4 regions of the Streptomyces sp. NPDC088554 genome follow, and region 1 is predicted to be linked to each of the others. Evidence: riboswitches for the same ligand, from Rfam matches in the RefSeq annotation. Region 1 holds a riboswitch; each other region holds the start of a gene.
What was found. A riboswitch is a leader RNA that binds a small molecule or an ion and turns the genes downstream of it on or off. The one in region 1 is predicted to bind cobalamin.

Region 1 (3,961 bases):
CGCCGCCCGCGTTGTTGACGAGCACCTGGAGCACGCCGCCGGGCGTGCCGGGCGTCTCGGCGGTCTCGGGCGTCTCGGCCGTCTCGGCGGCGAGGGTGTCCAGGGCGCCGGCGAAGGCGTCGACGGCGGCGCGGTCGGTGACGTCGAGGGCGTACGCGGTGGCGCGGTGGCCCTCGACGGTGAGCTTCGCGGCGAGCGCCTCGATGCGGTCCTCGCGGCGGGCGGTGACGACGACGTGATAGCCGGCGGCGGCGAGTGTCCGCGCGGTGGCGGCGCCGATGCCGCTGCTCGCTCCGGTGATGACGGCGATGGGGGTCCCGGCGGCGGTCATTTCGTACTCCTCGCGCATATGATCGGCTGATCTGTCCGGCCAGGATAGGCGGGGTGCGGACGGCGGCGGGCGCGCCGACCGGATGGTGGGCTTCCGGGTGGTCTTCCTCCGGGGGGCTTCCGGGGCGGCCGGACGGCCCGGTGGGTCCGTGGCCGGTGGCCGCCTCAGTGGTCCCGGGGCGCGTACATGATCACTGCCATGCCCGCCAGACAGATCAGCGCTCCCGTGATGTCCCAGCGATCCGGGCGGTAGCCGTCGGCGGCCATGCCCCAGAGGATCGACCCCGCGACGAACACCCCGCCGTACGCGGCGAGGATCCGGCCGAACTCGCCGTCCGGCTGGAGCGTGGCGACGAAGCCGTACGCGCCGAGGGCGATGATCCCGGCCCCGATCCAGATCCAGCCGCGCCCCCCGCCGCCGGTGCCGTCGCCGCGTACTCCCTGCCAGACGAGCCAGGCGCCGCCGATTTCGAGAACGGCGGCGAGGGCGAAGAGAACGACGGAGCGCAGTACGACCATGGTTGCCAGCGTGGCATAAGGCGTTCGGCCCTCGGCTGCCGCACCGCCACCCCTACGACGGCTGCGTAACGCTCGGGCTGCGGGTGCCTGGGGTCGGAACTATGAACGCCAAGATCGGCACGCTGTTGGGGGTGGCGGCCGAACGTACCGTCACCGTTGTCAGGGGCGTCACCGACGACCAGCCCACCGCGCCTACTCCGTGCGCGCTGATCGTGTACGGGTGGGAACGGGTGGGATCTGGCGCGGGCCGCGGGCAGCCGTACGAGCCGGACGCGACGCTGGTCGGGGCGGTCGGGGCGGAGTTCCGGACGCTGGCGCCGACGGCGCGCAAGACGGGGGTGTTCGGGGAGCCCGTGCCGGTGGCGGAGGACGCGGAGCCGTTCGACGCGCTGCTGGCGCTGACCGGGCGGGACCCGGGCTGGAGCCGTCCGTAGCGCGACGCCGAGCCGTTCGCGCGGTGAAAGCGCCCGCGAGATTCCCTGTTCCCGGCCCACCAAACCGAACTGGCGAACTATCGCACTTCGGGACTGAACGGGTTCTCGACGGGCAGACGTCTGGTCATGCACCACTGTCCGTAGCGGGTGTGTGAGGAGGAGGGGACGGGACATGGAGATTTCCGGCATTGTCACGGCCATCGTGATCGGCGTCGTCATCGGCGTGCTGGGGCGGCTCGTGGTACCCGGATGTCAGCGCATCGGTGTGCTGTGGACCATCGCGGTCGGCGTTGTCGCGGCACTGATCGGTACGGCTGTCGCGGCGGGCTTCGGGGTGGCCGATACCAAGGGGTTCGACTGGATCGAGCTGATAATCCAGGTCGGTCTGGCGGCGGCGGGGGTCGCCGCGCTGGACCGGGTGAAGGGCCGAGGATAAGCGCCAGGGGTGAGCGGGAGGCTCGGAGTCGGGGGGCTCTTCGGCTCCATGGCCTGGGCGGTTCCCGGAAGTGCCTCTTGGCCTGTTTGCCGGTTCGCGGTACCTTCACGTCGATAATCACGACGGCGAGACGGAAGTCCGGTGGGAATCCGGCACGGTCGCGCCACTGTAATACCGGGGGTTCGTCGCGCGTACGGCGTGAAGGGGTCCGGTGAGTCAGACCCGATGGCCGTCGTTCGAGCTCCATTCAATGGGACGCGAGTTCCCCAAGGAGGTTGTGCCATGGCTCAGTCCATAGCGACCCCGGTCCTTTCCCCCGTCAGCACCCCGGTAACTCCGCTTCCCCTGGGCGCGGTTCTGCCGTGGGCCGTGTTCGTGGGCACCCTGATGCTGGTGCTGCTCTATTTCGTCGGCGCCGAACAGGGCGCGACATCGGTGTTCTCCGGTGCGGGGGTGCATGAGTGGGTGCACGACGGCCGTCATCTGCTCGGTTTTCCCTGCCACTGACGGAGATCACGCACATGCATGGATCCACCGTCAGAAATCTCCTGGTCCGGGGCATGGTCGCGGGGCTGCTGGCCGGGCTCTTCGCGTTCGCGCTGGCCTACTTGGCGGGTGAGCCCTCCGTACGGGCGTCCATCGCCCAGGAGGAGGCGCGGTCCGCTCCCGCGCACCAGGAAGTGTCCGAGGGACAGGAATCGTCCGCCGCGCACGCGCACGGCGACGAGGAGGAAGAGGAGGAACTGGTCAGCAGGCCGGTCCAGTCGACGTTCGGACTGGCCACCGGTGTCCTGGTGTACGGGGTGGCCGTGGGCGGGATCGCCTCGCTGGTCTTCGCCGTCGGCCTGGGCAGGATCGGCCGGTTCGGCCCGAGGGCGACCGCCACGATGATCGCCGGGGCGGCCTTCGTCACGGTGTTCCTGGTGCCGTTCCTGAAGTATCCGGCGGCCCCGCCCGCGGTGGGCAGTCCGGACACCATCGGCAGGCGTACCGCGCTCTACTTCCTGATGATCCTGCTCAGCGTGTTGGTGGCGCTGATCGCGGTCATCGCGGGGAAGCGACTCGCGCCGCGGATCGGCAACTGGAACGCGTCGCTCGTCGCGGGCGCCGGTTATGTCGTCGTCATCGCCCTTGCCTGCCTCGTACTGCCGTCCAACACCGATGCCGTCCCGGAGTCGTTCCCGGCGGCGCTGCTCTGGGAGTTCAGGCTGGCGTCGATCGCCGTACAGGCAGTGCTGTGGACGGCGTTCGGGGTGATCTTCGGGGTGCTGGCCGAGCGGCTGCTCCAGCAGGGGAAGCCGGGCGCGGAGCCGAGCGGGACGGCATCCGAGGCGTCGTCACAGGCGCCGTCCGAGGCGCCGTCCGTAGTCCCGTCCTAGGCCCCGGTCGAAAGGCGGCATCCTGCCGGGTCGGTGTGTCTGACACCCTCCGGAACCGCGCACTGTCCCACGGGTCGTCCAACAGAGGCGGTCCGAGGGACAGCGCGCGGCGGATGAGAACGGGCTGAAGGCCGAACGGGCAGGCGGTACGTTCGCGACACGCTTAGGAGAGCGCGCGGACCGTCTCCGCCTGCGGTCCCTTCGGCCCCTGGGTGACCTCGAACTCGACCTTCTGGTCCTCTTCCAGGGTCCGGTAGCCGTTGCTCTGGATGGCCGAGAAGTGTACGAACACATCCGGGCCGCCGGAGTCCTGGCTGAGGAAGCCGTACCCCTTCTCCGAGTTGAACCACTTCACGGTGCCTGTTGCCATCGGTCCCAGCCCTTGTATCGATGTGTTGAGGCATCGAGTGCCCCGGCGCGACTTCGGCGCGCCGACACCCGATCATTTCTTCCCGCCGGGGCGAGGCCCGCCGACTTTCCCCTACCTCACCCGTAGGAGTGACGCCTCAGTCGCTGACGCCGACCGCGTGGCGGACGGTCGTTTCCACCGGGACGAAGTCCAGCATGGCGCGGGCGACATCGGCGCGGGCGATGGCGGAGCCGGGCGGGCCCGCTTCGACGGCGTGGCGGTAGGTGCCTCTGCCCGCTCCGTTCGTCAGCCGGGGCGGTCGTACGGAGGTCCGCTCCAGATCACCGGCCCGCAGGATCCGTTCCCTCTCCTCCAGGCCGGTGTACAGCTCCCTGAGTTCCACGACCCCTCCAGTCCAGTGCCAGTCCAGTGACGAGCGGATCCCGTAGTAGGTGAGTGTTCACTCACCTGCCACCGTGGTCGTCCGGGCAATGGACCGAGAAGCCGCTCCGAC
Region 2 (3,961 bases), on a different contig from region 1:
CTGCCGACCCTGAAGATGGACGCGGTCACCGAGTTCGCGACCGGGCGCAACGGTCCGGTCTTCGCCGGGTCGATGTTCCCGTTCGTCTTCATCACCATCGCGTGCGGCGCGCTCTCCGGCTTCCACTCCCTGATCGCCTCGGGCACCACCCCCAAGATGGTCCAGAAGGAGACCCAGATCCGGCTGATCGGCTACGGCGCGATGCTGACCGAGTCCTTTGTCGCGATCATGGCGATGATCATGGCCTGTGTCATCGACCCGGGTCTGTACTTCGCCGTCAACTCCCCGGCCGGTGTCATCGGCGGTACGGTCGAATCCGCCTCGCAGGCCGTCGCCAACCTCGGCTTCACCATCTCGCCCGACCAACTCGCCCAGGCCGCCAAGGACGTCGAGGAGACGAGCCTGCTGTCACGGACGGGCGGCGCGCCGACCTTCGCGCTCGGCATGTCGGAGATCTTCTCGGCCGTCGTCGGCGGGGCGGGGATGAAGGCGTTCTGGTATCACTTCGCCATCATGTTCGAGGCGCTGTTCATCCTCACCACGGTGGACGCGGGCACCCGGGTCGGCCGCTTCATGCTTCAGGACATGCTCGGCAACGTGTACAAGCCGATGCGGCAGGTCAGCTGGAAGCCGGGCGTCTGGTTCGCCAGCGCGGTCGTCGTCGGCGGCTGGGGCTACTTCCTCTGGGTCGGGGTGCACGACCCGCTGGGCGGCATCAACCAGCTCTTCCCGCTGTTCGGTATCGCCAACCAGCTGCTGGCGGCCGTCGCCCTCGCCGTCTGCACCACCCTGCTCGTCAAGTCGGGCCGGCTGAAATGGGCCTGGGTGACGGCCGTACCGCTCGCCTGGGACGCCGCCGTCACACTCACCGCGAGCTGGCAGAAGATCTTCTCCGCCGATCCGAAGGTGGGATTCTTCACCCAGCGCGATGTGTACCAGGCGGGCATCGACCGGGGCGAGGTCCTGCCCCCCGCCAAGACCATGGACGACATGCAGACCGTGGTGACCAACTCCACGGTGGACGGGGTCCTCACGGCCCTCTTCGCCGTCCTGATCCTCGTCGTCATCGCGGACGCCGGACGCGTCTGTTTCAAGGCGATCCGCGACCCGGAGGGCATCGTCCTGTCGGAGACCCCGCACGTCGAGTCCAGGATCGTCGCCCCGGCCGGGCTCATCCCCACCTCGGAGGAGAAGGCCGAACTGGCGGCGGGCGTGGGCGCGGGAAGCGGCGTCAGTGCGGGAGTGGGGAGAGGTACGGGCTCCGGAAGCGGTACGTCATGACCCCCGCCACCCGGGTCCGGCACACCGCGGGACGGATCCGCTGGTACGTCCGGGAGCTGACCGGCGAGTCGACGTACGACCGTTACGTCGCCCACATCCGCGCCTCCTGCCCGGACGCCCCCGTGATGACCCGCCGCGCCTTCGAGCGCGCCCGGATGGACGCCCGCGAGGCCGACCCCCGGGAGGGCTTCCGCTGCTGCTGAGGGGCGCTCCGGGCCCGTAGGGGCGGGGTGGCCGTCCCGTACGGGAGGCACGACCGGGCCCGTACGGGAGGTGCGGCCGTCCCGTACGGGAGGGAGCTCGCACCCCGGACGAAAGGCGCACGACACAACATCTGGGGGGTGGCGAAAGGCTCGCCCCCCAGATGTATGCTCGTGCTCGCTGTCGACGCAGGGGAATCCGGTGTGAATCCGGAACTGTCCCGCAACGGTGTGCTGTGGTGTGCTTTGTCATGCCTCCGCGAGTCCGGGTACCTGCCGGCAGTGTGTCCGGCTCGACCGATCCGGACGCCCAGACGTCCGGGCCTCGCGGTTGGGCCGGTGGACGCCGCACACACCGTGCTGCCCTGATGTGACGGGCCGTGCCGTGGTGCGCGCGGACCCCGACTCCCCTCCCGAAGGCCCAGAGCCGAGCGAGGGAGAGCACCACGTGACCATCGCGCCAGCGGATCCGGTTCCGGCACTGTCGGAGATCACTCAGGCGACGGCCGACGGCCCCGGGACCGCGTTGCTGCGGACCCTGACGGAGCTGACCGCCGATCTGCCCGACACCGACCCGGGCAGAGTCGCGGCCGCCGCACTGCGGGGCCGTAACGCCCGGTCGGACGAGGCCGAGCTGCGCGAGCTGGCCACCGAGGCGGCGGCGGGCCTGATCTCCGAGGACCCCGCCTACTCCCGGCTCGCCGCCAGGCTGCTGACCCGCACCATCGCGGACGAGGCGGCGACCCAGGGCGCGGTGTCCTTCTCCGGATCCGTCGCGACCGGCCACCGCGAGGGCCTGATCGCGGACCGTACGGCCTCCTTCGTGGCGCTCCACGCTCCCCGGCTCGACCGGCTGATCGACCAGGACGCCGACGACCGCTTCGGTTATTTCGGGCTGCGCACCCTCTACAGCCGCTATCTGCTCCGCCACCCGATCACCCGCCAGGTGATCGAGACCCCCCAGTTCTTCATGCTGCGTGTCGCCTCCGGCCTCGCGGCCGACGAGAGCGCCCACGCGCTGGACGAGGTCTCCGCGCTGTACCGGCTGATGAGCAGGCTGGACTATCTGCCCTCGTCGCCGACGCTCTTCAACTCCGGCACCCGCCACCCGCAGATGTCCTCGTGCTATCTGCTGGACTCCCCGCTGGACGAGCTGGACTCCATCTACGACCGCTACCACCAGGTGGCCCGCCTCTCGAAGCACGCGGGCGGCATCGGGCTCTCGTACTCCCGCATCCGTTCGCGCGGTTCGCTGATCCGGGGGACGAACGGCCACTCCAACGGCATCGTTCCCTTCCTCCGGACGCTGGACTCCTCGGTCGCGGCGGTCAACCAGGGCGGCCGGCGCAAGGGCGCGGCCTGTGTCTACCTGGAGACCTGGCACGCGGACCTGGAGGAGTTCCTCGAACTCCGCGACAACACGGGCGAGGAAGCCCGCCGTACGCACAATCTGAACCTCGCGCACTGGATCCCCGACGAGTTCATGCGCCGGGTCGAGTCGGACGGCGTCTGGTCGCTGTTCTCCCCGGCGGACGTGCCCGAGCTGGTCGACCTGTGGGGCGACGCGTTCGACGCCGCGTACCGCAAGGCCGAGGCCGACGGTCTGGCCCGCAGGACCATCCAGGCCCGCGAGCTGTACGGCCGGATGATGCGCACCCTGGCCCAGACCGGCAACGGCTGGATGACCTTCAAGGACGCGTCGAACCGTACGGCCAACCAGACCGCCGAGCCCGGCCACACCGTCCACTCCTCGAACCTCTGCACCGAGATCCTCGAAGTCACGGACGACGGCGAGACGGCGGTCTGCAACCTGGGCTCGATCAACCTCGGTGCGTTCGTCCTCGCGGACGGCGAGATCGACTGGGAGCGGCTGGACGAGACCGTCCGTACCGCCGTCACCTTCCTCGACCGCGTCGTGGACATCAACTTCTACCCGACCGAGCAGGCCGGCAACTCCAACGCGAGGTGGCGACCGGTCGGCCTCGGCGCGATGGGCCTCCAGGACGTCTTCTTCAAGAAGCGTCTGGCCTTCGACTCCCCCGAGGCCGCCGCGCTCTCCACCCGGATCGCCGAGCGGATCATGCTCGCCGCGTACGAGACCTCCTGCGACCTGGCCGAACGCTCGGGCCCGCTGCCCGCGTGGTCGAAGACCCGTACCGCGCGCGGAGTGCTCCACCCCGACCACTACGGCGTCGAGCTGACCTGGCCCGAGCGCTGGGACGCGCTGCGCGCCCGGGTCGCGGAGACCGGGATGCGCAACTCGCTGCTCCTCGCCATCGCGCCGACCGCGACGATCGCCTCGATCGCCGGTGTGTACGAGTGCATCGAGCCGCAGGTCTCCAACCTCTTCAAGCGCGAGACGCTCTCCGGCGAGTTCCTCCAGGTCAACTCCTACCTGGTGGACGAGTTGAAGCAGCTCGGCGTCTGGGACGCGCAGACCCGCGAGGCGCTGCGCGAGTCCAGCGGCTCGGTCGCGGGCT
Region 3 (3,961 bases), on a different contig from region 1:
AGGTTGATCTCGGCGGGGCTGCCCGCGCCCTCGCAGATCACCGCGTCATGGGTGGCCCGCAGCTCCTCCAGGCACTCCAGCACCGTCCCGAACAGCGCCTCGCGTCTGCCCCCGTGCAGCGCCGTCCCGGGGGACGCCCCCCCAGACCTTCCGTAGAAACCGGTGGCGCTCAGCTCGCCCACCGGCCGCCCCAGCAGCACGACCTGGCTGGTGCGGTCGCTGCCGGGCTTGAGCAGGACGGGGTTCATCAGCGCGGTCGGCTCCACCCGGGCGGCCTGCGCCTGCATGGCCTGGGCCCGGCCGATCTCGGCGCCCTCCCGGGTCACGAACGAGTTCAGCGACATGTTCTGGCCCTTGAAGGGCGCGACCTTCACACCCTTGCGCGCCAGCCACCGGCAGATCCCGGCCGTGACGACGCTCTTGCCCGCGTCCGAAGTGGTCCCCGCCACCAGCAGCCCGCCGCCGCTCATCGGCCTCCCCGTTCCCTTGCCGTCGCCGCACCGCGCCGACGGATCAGTCCGTATGCCGCGCGCCCGGTGACACAGGCCGCGAGTGCGAGCGCGCCGACCCGGTGCGAGAGCCGGACCGCCCGCTCGATGTCCGCGACCTCGACGGGCCGCCCCTCGCCGTTGAGCACGGGACGGTGTTCGACCCGGCCGCCGTACGCGAGCGTCCCGCCGAGCCGTACGCCCAGTGCCCCGGCGAACGACGTCTCGACCGGGCCCGCGTTGGGGCTCGGGTGCAGCGCCGCGTCCTGCCGTACCGCCCGCAGCGAGCCGCGCGGATCGCCGCCCGCGAGCGCCGCCAGCGCGGCGGTCAGCCGGGCGCCCGGCCAGCCCGCGACGTCGTCGAGCCGGGCCGAGGCCCAGCCGAACCGGAGGTACCTGGGCGACCGGTGCCCGACCATCGCGTCCAGCGTGTTCACCGCCCGGAACCCGACCAGCCCGGGGACGCCCGCGACCGCGCCCCACACCAGCGCGCCCACGACGGCGTCGGAGGTGTTCTCGGCGACGGACTCCACCACGGCCCGCGCCATCTGCGGCTCGTCCAGCGCCTGTGGATCGCGCCCGCACAGCCGGGGCAGCAGCTCCCTGGCCAGTTCGAGGTCGTCGGCGCGGAGCGCGGCGCCGACGGCCCGCGCCTCCCGCCCCAGCGAGGTGCCCCCGACCACGGCCCAGGTGGCGGCGGCGGTGAGCGTCAGGGAGAGGGCGCGATGGTCCCGTACGGCCCGGGAGGCCAGCGCGGCGGCGCCCGCGGCGCCCGCGACACAGACGGCGGTGTGCAGCGCGCCCCAGCCCCGGTGGTCGTGCCACAGGGTCCGTTCGACGGCGCCCGCCGCCCGGCCGAAGGCGGCCACCGGATGTCCGCGGCGTGGATCGGCGAACAGCCGGTCGGCCAGCAGCCCGAAGGCGGCGCCGTACGCGAAGATCTGCTCCGTCGCGGGCCGGCCGGGGCCGCTCGCGGCGGCGGAACCGCAGCCAGGCATGGCGAAATGTCCTCACTCAGGGTCCGCGCCCCGGCTCGACGTACACGCGGCGGCGAAGAGTTCCTGGCTCCCGGAGACCCGGGTGACGGGTGCTCGCGGTGACAGTGGCGGGACCGCGCCGGATTCGCACCGGCTTCCTCTTCTGCCGCCGTAAATGGCCCCGGAAGTCCACCACGCTGCGCAAACAGCCGTCAACTCGCCCTTGACCCGATGACGGGGTGACCCCGCGCACAGAACACCGCCGCCCCCCGGGAACACCGGGAGACGGCGGGAGGCGAGGGGGTGCCGTCAGGCGACGATCAGGTAGATCCCGTACGCCACGGCCGCCACGCAGAGCGCGAAGCAGGCGTACGCGCCGACACGGGTGGCCGCCACGGTCGCGCCACCGGTGCCCTGTGCCGCGGCGGACTCCTGCTTGGCGAGGCCCACGATGCCCAGGGTGAAGAGGCCCACGAGCGCGACGGTGGCCACCAGGCTGACGCCGAAGACGGAGCCGAGTGCTGCCCAGTCGATTTTCATTGGAGTGTCTTCCTTGTGTCTCTGCCGAGTGTCTCTGCCGACGTTTTCAGACCGCGGGGGTGCGTACCGGCTCGGAGGCGGGGCCGCCGGTGGTGGCGACGGAGGCCGGGATGGTGGCCGAGAGCGTGACGGCGCCCACCGGCTCGGGGGCCTCGGAGCCCGCCCCGGTGGTCTCCTCCTCGGTGACGTTGGTGTGGTCGACCGGGCGGCGGCGCGAGACGAGGTAGATCGCCCCGGAGCCCACCACGAGCAGGATGGCGACGGCCGTGACGCCCCAGGTGCCCTGACCGGTCAGGAACTCGGCCGCGGCGGCCACCAGCCCGGCGGCGGGCAGGGTCAGCCCCCAGGCGATGAACATCCGGCTGGCGGTGGACCAGCGGACCGTACCGCCCTTGCGGCCGAGACCCGCGCCCATCACCGCGCCGGAGCACGACTGGGTGGTGGAGAGCGAGAAGCCCAGGTGCGAGGAGGCCAGGATGACGGTCGCGGCGCTGGTCTGGGCGGCGAAGCCCTGCTGCGGCTGGAGATCGGTGAGGCCGGTGCCCATGGTGCGGATGATGCGCCAGCCACCGAGGTAGGTGCCGAGCGCGATGGCGACACCGGCGGAGACGATGACCCACACCGGCGGGTTCGAGCCGGGGACGAGGACGCCGCCGGTGACCAGGGCGAGGGTGATGACGCCCATGGTCTTCTGCGCGTCGTTGGTGCCGTGGGCGAGGGAGACCAGACCGGCGGAGGCGATCTGTCCGACGCGGTAGCCCTTGGCGGTCGCCTTCCCGTCCGTACCACGGCCGATGCGGTACGTCAGCTTCGTGGCCAGCAGCGCCGCGAGACCCGCGACGACCGGGGCGGCGAGCGCCGGGATGAGGATCTTGGTGATGACGACGCCGCCGTTGACCCCGGAGGTGCCGACGGACATCAGGGTGGCGCCGATGAGGCCGCCGAAGAGGGCGTGCGAGGAGCTGGACGGCAGTCCGACCAGCCAGGTCAGCAGGTTCCAGAGGATGGCGCCGACCAGCGCCGCGAAGATCACTTCGGTTTTGATGCCCTGCTCGTTGATCAGCCCGCCGGAGATCGTCCTGGCGACCTCCACGGACAGGAACGCGCCGACGAGATTCAGCACCGCGGACATGGTCACCGCGGCCTTCGGCTTCATGGCACCGGTCGAGATGGTCGTCGCCATCGCGTTCGCGGTGTCGTGGAAACCGTTCGTGAAATCGAACACGAGGGCTGTCACGATGACGATCGCGAGCAGCAACGTGATGTGTTCCATTTGACCTGTCCCAGGCAATCGTCGACGTCGGTGGCTCGGTGAACGTAAGGAGTCAGGGTGAACGGAAGATGAACTGGACGGGTCTTCGCGGTGCCCCTCCGTCGATGGGGTGGCGCACGACCCTTCCAGGACAAGGGAAGGGGGGCTCCGGAAGAGATCGAAAAAGTCAACTGGCTTTGCCCTGCGAGGAGTTGACGCCAAATGACAGGATCGTCGTATGACTGATCGTCCGACCGGCGCCCCGGCCGATTCCCCGCCCGATGACCCGACCGGCGACCCGCCCGGTGTCCCCACCGGCCGGCCGCTGCCGGACGGGGTGGCGCGGGCCTGGCGGGAGCTGGTGGACACGGCCCGCAGGACGGCCTCCGAGGGCCTGGTCGTCGGCACCTCGGGCAATGTCTCGGTCCGGGTCGGCGAGCTGGTCCTCGTCACCCCGAGCGGGGTGCCCTACGACCGGCTGGCCCCGGCGGACGTGGTCGCCGTCGACCTCGAAGGACGGCAGCTCCTCGGCCGGGCGACCCCGACCAGCGAGCTGCCCCTGCACCTCGCCGTGTACCGGAGCACCGACGCGACCGCCGTCGTCCACACCCACGCCGTGCACGCCACCGCCGTCTCCACCCTCGTCCCGGAGCTGCCCCCGGTCCACTACATGGCGGCGGACCTCGGCGGCCCCGTCAGGGTCG
Region 4 (3,961 bases), on a different contig from region 1:
CGGTCACGGACAACAGCACCAGCCGGGTCCGGGCCACGGAGACCCCCAGCGTCGCCGCCGCGTCCTGCCCGAAGGCGAACGCGTCGAGGGTACGGGCGTACCCGCCGCACACCACCAGCGCGGCCACCAGTACGGCGGCGCCGATCCAGACCTCGGCCCAGTCGGCACCGGAGAGCGAGCCGAGCAGCCAGAACAGCACCCCGCGCGTGGTCTCGGCGTCGGCCGACGTGATCACCACGAACGAGGTCAGCGCGGAGAAGAGCTGCATCGCCGCGACCCCGGAGAGCACGACGCGGTCCGTCGTCCCGCCGAGTATGTGGCTGAGCAGCAGCACCATCGCGAACGACAGCAGCGCTCCCAGGAACGCCCCGCCCGAGATCGACAGCGCGCCGCCGCCGATCCCGAGGACGACCACCAGCACCGCGCCGGTCGAGGCCCCGGACGAGACGCCGAGGACGAAGGGGTCGGCGAGCGGGTTGCGCAGCAGGGACTGCATGACCACACCGCACACCGCGAGCCCGGCGCCGCAGACGGCGGCGAGCAGGGTGCGCGGCAGCCGCAGGTTCCACACGATGCCGTCACGGATCGGGGTGACACCCGCCTCGACGGCCGACCCGCCCCAGCCCAGATGGGCCGCGACGACGGACCAGACGTCACCGACGCCGATGCTGGCGGGGCCGATGGTGATCGCGACGGCGACGGACCCGATGAGCGCGGCGAGGCCGCCGCCCCAGAGCAGCAGCCCCCGGGCCACCCGGACCCCGGCCACACCCGCCCCGGCCGTACGGTCCTCGGCCTCCCGAGCCCCGGCCGTACGGGTCCCGGCCGTACGGGTCCCGGCCGTACGGGTCCCGGCCGTACGGGTCCCGGCCGTACGGGTCCCGGCCGTACGGGTCCCGGCCGGACTCTCCGTCGCCCGAGCCTCGGACTCCTGGACTCCGGCCGGACGGTCCTCGGCCGCCTGGGCCCCGGTCACTTGGCGGGCGCGTACCCACGCAGCGCGGCGGCGACCTTCTCGACCCCCTCGACGGTACGGATGGTGGGGTTCATGGCCTGGCCGCTGAGCAGGACGTACCGCTTGTGCCTGACCGCGTCCATCTTCTTGGTGACCGGGTTGGTCTCCAGGAACTCGATCTTCTTCGCGGCGGTCTCGGCGGTCTGCGCCTTGCGCGTGAGGTCACCGATGACCAGGAAGTCGGGGTTGCGGTCGGCGACGGTCTCCCAGTTGATCTGGGGCCACTCGTCATGGGTGTCGTCGAAGATGTTCTTCGCGCCGACCGCGTTGGTGATGATCCCGGGGGCGCCACAGCAGCCGGCCATGTAGGGCGACTCGGAGTTGGCGAACCAGTAGAGGAAGGTGGTCTTCTTCGCCTTGGCCGGGTCGATGCCCTTCACGGCGGCGGCCATCCGCGCCTTCAGCCCGGCGACGACCTCGTCCCCGCGCTTCTCCACCCCGAAGATCTTGGCCAGATCTCGTACCTCCTGGTAGATGATCTCCATGGTCAGCGGGGTGGACCGGGCACCGTCCGTGCCCACGACCTTGTCGTTCTTGGTGCAGTCGGCGGGCGATACGTACGAGGGGACGCCCACCTTCGCGAACTGCGCCCGCGTGGCCACTCCGCCCTTGCCGAGCGTGGACAGGAAGGAGGAGGCGACGAAGTCCGGCTCGGTGTCGAGGACCTTCTCGAAGGAGGGGTAGTTGTCGGCCAGCCTGGGCACCTTGGCGTTGGCCTTCACCAGCGCCTTGGGCAGCGGGTCGGTCCAGGTCGCGGTGCCCACCATCCGGTCGGCGAGCCCGAGCGAGAGCATGATCTCGGTGGTGCCCTGATTGAGCGACACGGCCCGGCGGGGCTCGGCCCCGATCCGTATCTTCTCCCCGCAGTTCTCGACGGTCAGCGGATACCCGGCGGCGGAGGCGGCGGCCTTGCCCGCGTCCTTGCCCGACTCGGCGGCTCCCCCACCCCCGCAGGCGGTCAGCATCAATGCCCCGGCGGCGAGCAGGGCGGTACTACGGAAGGGGCGCGCTATCAGCACGGGAAAGATCCTCTGCGTTCGAGGGCCCATCCGCGGAGCCCGTTCGTACGGTGCTCCCCCGCCCCCGGACAGGAACGGAGGGGGCCAGCAGGTCTTCGGACTCGGGATCATCCGGACGAGGCGCCTTCCCGGACTGCTGCGTCCAGTGGCCGATGCCCCGCCCGTCACCCTCACCGCTGCGCGTCAGCTCCGGATTCGCACCGGATTCCCTGACCCACGTACATGGGTTCGACTGGCCCCGGCAAATTACCACAGTCGATTTCCGGCCTGGCGAGGCGGACGCGGTACGAGTACGGCTCCCGCGCGACACGAGGGAGCCACACCTTTCACCATGGCGTCCTGGACTGCGCCGCCACAGGGAGCTCGACCGTTGACCGGCCCATTTCCCGGTACTAACGTACCCATTTACGTACCCGCGATGTACGTGCCCCCCATCCCCCCAGTCCGACTCACAGATCACGAGGGAGTGACGCTGTGACACGTCGTCCCCGCCAGCGGAAAAGCGGACTGATCGCCGCCGCCCTGGCAACCACCCTGGCCCTGACCGGATTCGCCTCGGCACCGGTGCACTCCACCGCCTCCGCCGCGCCCGGGGCCACCACCCCCGGGCTGCTCGACTCGCCCGCCCCCCAGGCCATCCGCGACTGGCTCCGCTACGACCGGCCGGCCCAGTACGAAAGCGTCCACTCGCAGGTGCGGGTGAAGATGCGGGACGGTGTCCGCATCGCCTGCCATCTCTTCCGGCCGGGCCGCGACGGCAAGCCCGACAGCGGCAGACATCCGAGCCTGCTGTCCGACTTCACGCCCTACACCAAGTTCGCGGCCAATCCGGAGGCCATGTATCTGGCCGAACGCGGCTACAACGTCCTGAACTGCGACGTCCGCGGGTCGGGATACTCGACGGGCGACTTCCCCTCGTGGTTCCAGCCCAAGGAAACCACCGACAACTACGACCTGATCGAATGGCTGGCACGACAGCCGGGCGCGACCGGGGACGTGGGGCAGTTGGGCAGCAGCTACGGCTCCATCACCACCTACCGCGCCGCCGCGCTGAAGCCGCCGCATCTGCGCGCCATCATCCCCATCGTCTCCCCCACCGACATCTACTCGGAGTGGGTGTACCCCGGCGGAGTGCCCTCGACCAACGGCTCCTGGTGGGCCACCGGCGGGCCGGTGATCAGCCCGAAGGCCCACACGGACACACTCCGCAGCTTCCAGCAGCACCCGCTCTACGACGGGTTCTGGAAGCAGGCCGTCACCACCAACAAGCTTGCCGACGTCGACGTCCCGGCGCTGCACATCGGCGGCTACTTCGACATCTTCAAGAACGGCGGCTTCGACGCCCTCAAGCAGCGGCCCCGGCAGACCTGGCTGCTGAACGGCCCCTGGGTCCACGGCGGGTTCCTCCAGGTCCCCGGGGCGGATCCGGCCGCCTCCTGGGTGGACCCCGAGAACGCGATCTCGTACTCCACCATCCTCCAGTGGTTCGACCACTGGCTGGCCAAGCGCCCCGGGGCGAAGCTGCCGCCGGACCGTGTGATCAGCTACGCGTCGACCTCCGCCAAGGCATCGGGCAGCTGGCACGGCTACGCCACATGGCCCTCGACGTCCACGTCCGGCACCCGCCTGTACCCGACGGCGGACGGCGCGCTCGCCAGGAAGGCCCCCGCCCGCACCGGATTCGACTACCAGGTCAACCCGGTCGACGGCCCCTCGGTCGGCGTCACCGGAACGCTGCCCTACGACGCCGGCCAGGACCAGGCCAGAGCCGAGCTGGACACCACCCTGCCGGACGGTCGCTACGCGACCAGCCGCGCCACCTTCACCCTCCCGGCGTTCACCAGGAACACCACGGTCGCGGGCCCGGTCACCCTCCACCTGAACGCGTCCATCGACGCGAAGGACACGTACTTCGTCAGCAAGCTGG

Region 2: linked by a shared signal. The riboswitch ahead of ACIP8W_RS06135 (ribonucleoside-diphosphate reductase subunit alpha) and the one ahead of ACIP8W_RS07370 (CbtB domain-containing protein) in region 1 are both predicted to bind cobalamin.
Region 3: linked by a shared signal. The riboswitch ahead of ACIP8W_RS12470 (cobalamin biosynthesis protein) and the one ahead of ACIP8W_RS07370 (CbtB domain-containing protein) in region 1 are both predicted to bind cobalamin.
Region 4: linked by a shared signal. The riboswitch ahead of ACIP8W_RS00030 (ABC transporter substrate-binding protein) and the one ahead of ACIP8W_RS07370 (CbtB domain-containing protein) in region 1 are both predicted to bind cobalamin.

What each region holds. Positions count from the first base shown of each region.
Region 1 is NZ_JBIVMF010000005.1:6,950-10,910, forward strand. It holds gene ACIP8W_RS07350 (SDR family NAD(P)-dependent oxidoreductase) at 1-331, opposite strand, end outside; gene ACIP8W_RS07355 (YnfA family protein) at 496-849, opposite strand; gene ACIP8W_RS07360 (hypothetical protein) at 951-1,283, shown strand; gene ACIP8W_RS07365 (GlsB/YeaQ/YmgE family stress response membrane protein) at 1,456-1,719, shown strand; cobalamin riboswitch at 1,793-1,964, shown strand; gene ACIP8W_RS07370 (CbtB domain-containing protein) at 2,002-2,226, shown strand; gene ACIP8W_RS07375 (CbtA family protein) at 2,241-3,098, shown strand; gene ACIP8W_RS07380 (cold-shock protein) at 3,262-3,468, opposite strand; gene ACIP8W_RS07385 (NAD(P)H-binding protein) at 3,605-3,850, opposite strand; gene ACIP8W_RS07390 (TetR family transcriptional regulator) at 3,939-3,961, shown strand, end outside.
Region 2 is NZ_JBIVMF010000004.1:102,898-106,858, forward strand. It holds gene ACIP8W_RS06125 (carbon starvation CstA family protein) at 1-1,281, shown strand, start outside; gene ACIP8W_RS06130 (YbdD/YjiX family protein) at 1,278-1,484, shown strand; cobalamin riboswitch at 1,637-1,777, shown strand; gene ACIP8W_RS06135 (ribonucleoside-diphosphate reductase subunit alpha) at 1,930-3,961, shown strand, end outside.
Region 3 is NZ_JBIVMF010000008.1:205,444-209,404, forward strand. It holds gene ACIP8W_RS12465 (cobyric acid synthase) at 1-470, opposite strand, end outside; gene ACIP8W_RS12470 (cobalamin biosynthesis protein) at 467-1,486, opposite strand; cobalamin riboswitch at 1,523-1,674, opposite strand; gene ACIP8W_RS12475 (hypothetical protein) at 1,775-2,005, opposite strand; gene ACIP8W_RS12480 (anion permease) at 2,052-3,278, opposite strand; gene ACIP8W_RS12485 (class II aldolase/adducin family protein) at 3,496-3,961, shown strand, end outside.
Region 4 is NZ_JBIVMF010000001.1:2,440-6,400, reverse strand. It holds gene ACIP8W_RS00035 (FecCD family ABC transporter permease) at 1-769, opposite strand, end outside; gene ACIP8W_RS00030 (ABC transporter substrate-binding protein) at 973-2,064, opposite strand; cobalamin riboswitch at 2,103-2,286, opposite strand; gene ACIP8W_RS00025 (CocE/NonD family hydrolase) at 2,509-3,961, shown strand, end outside.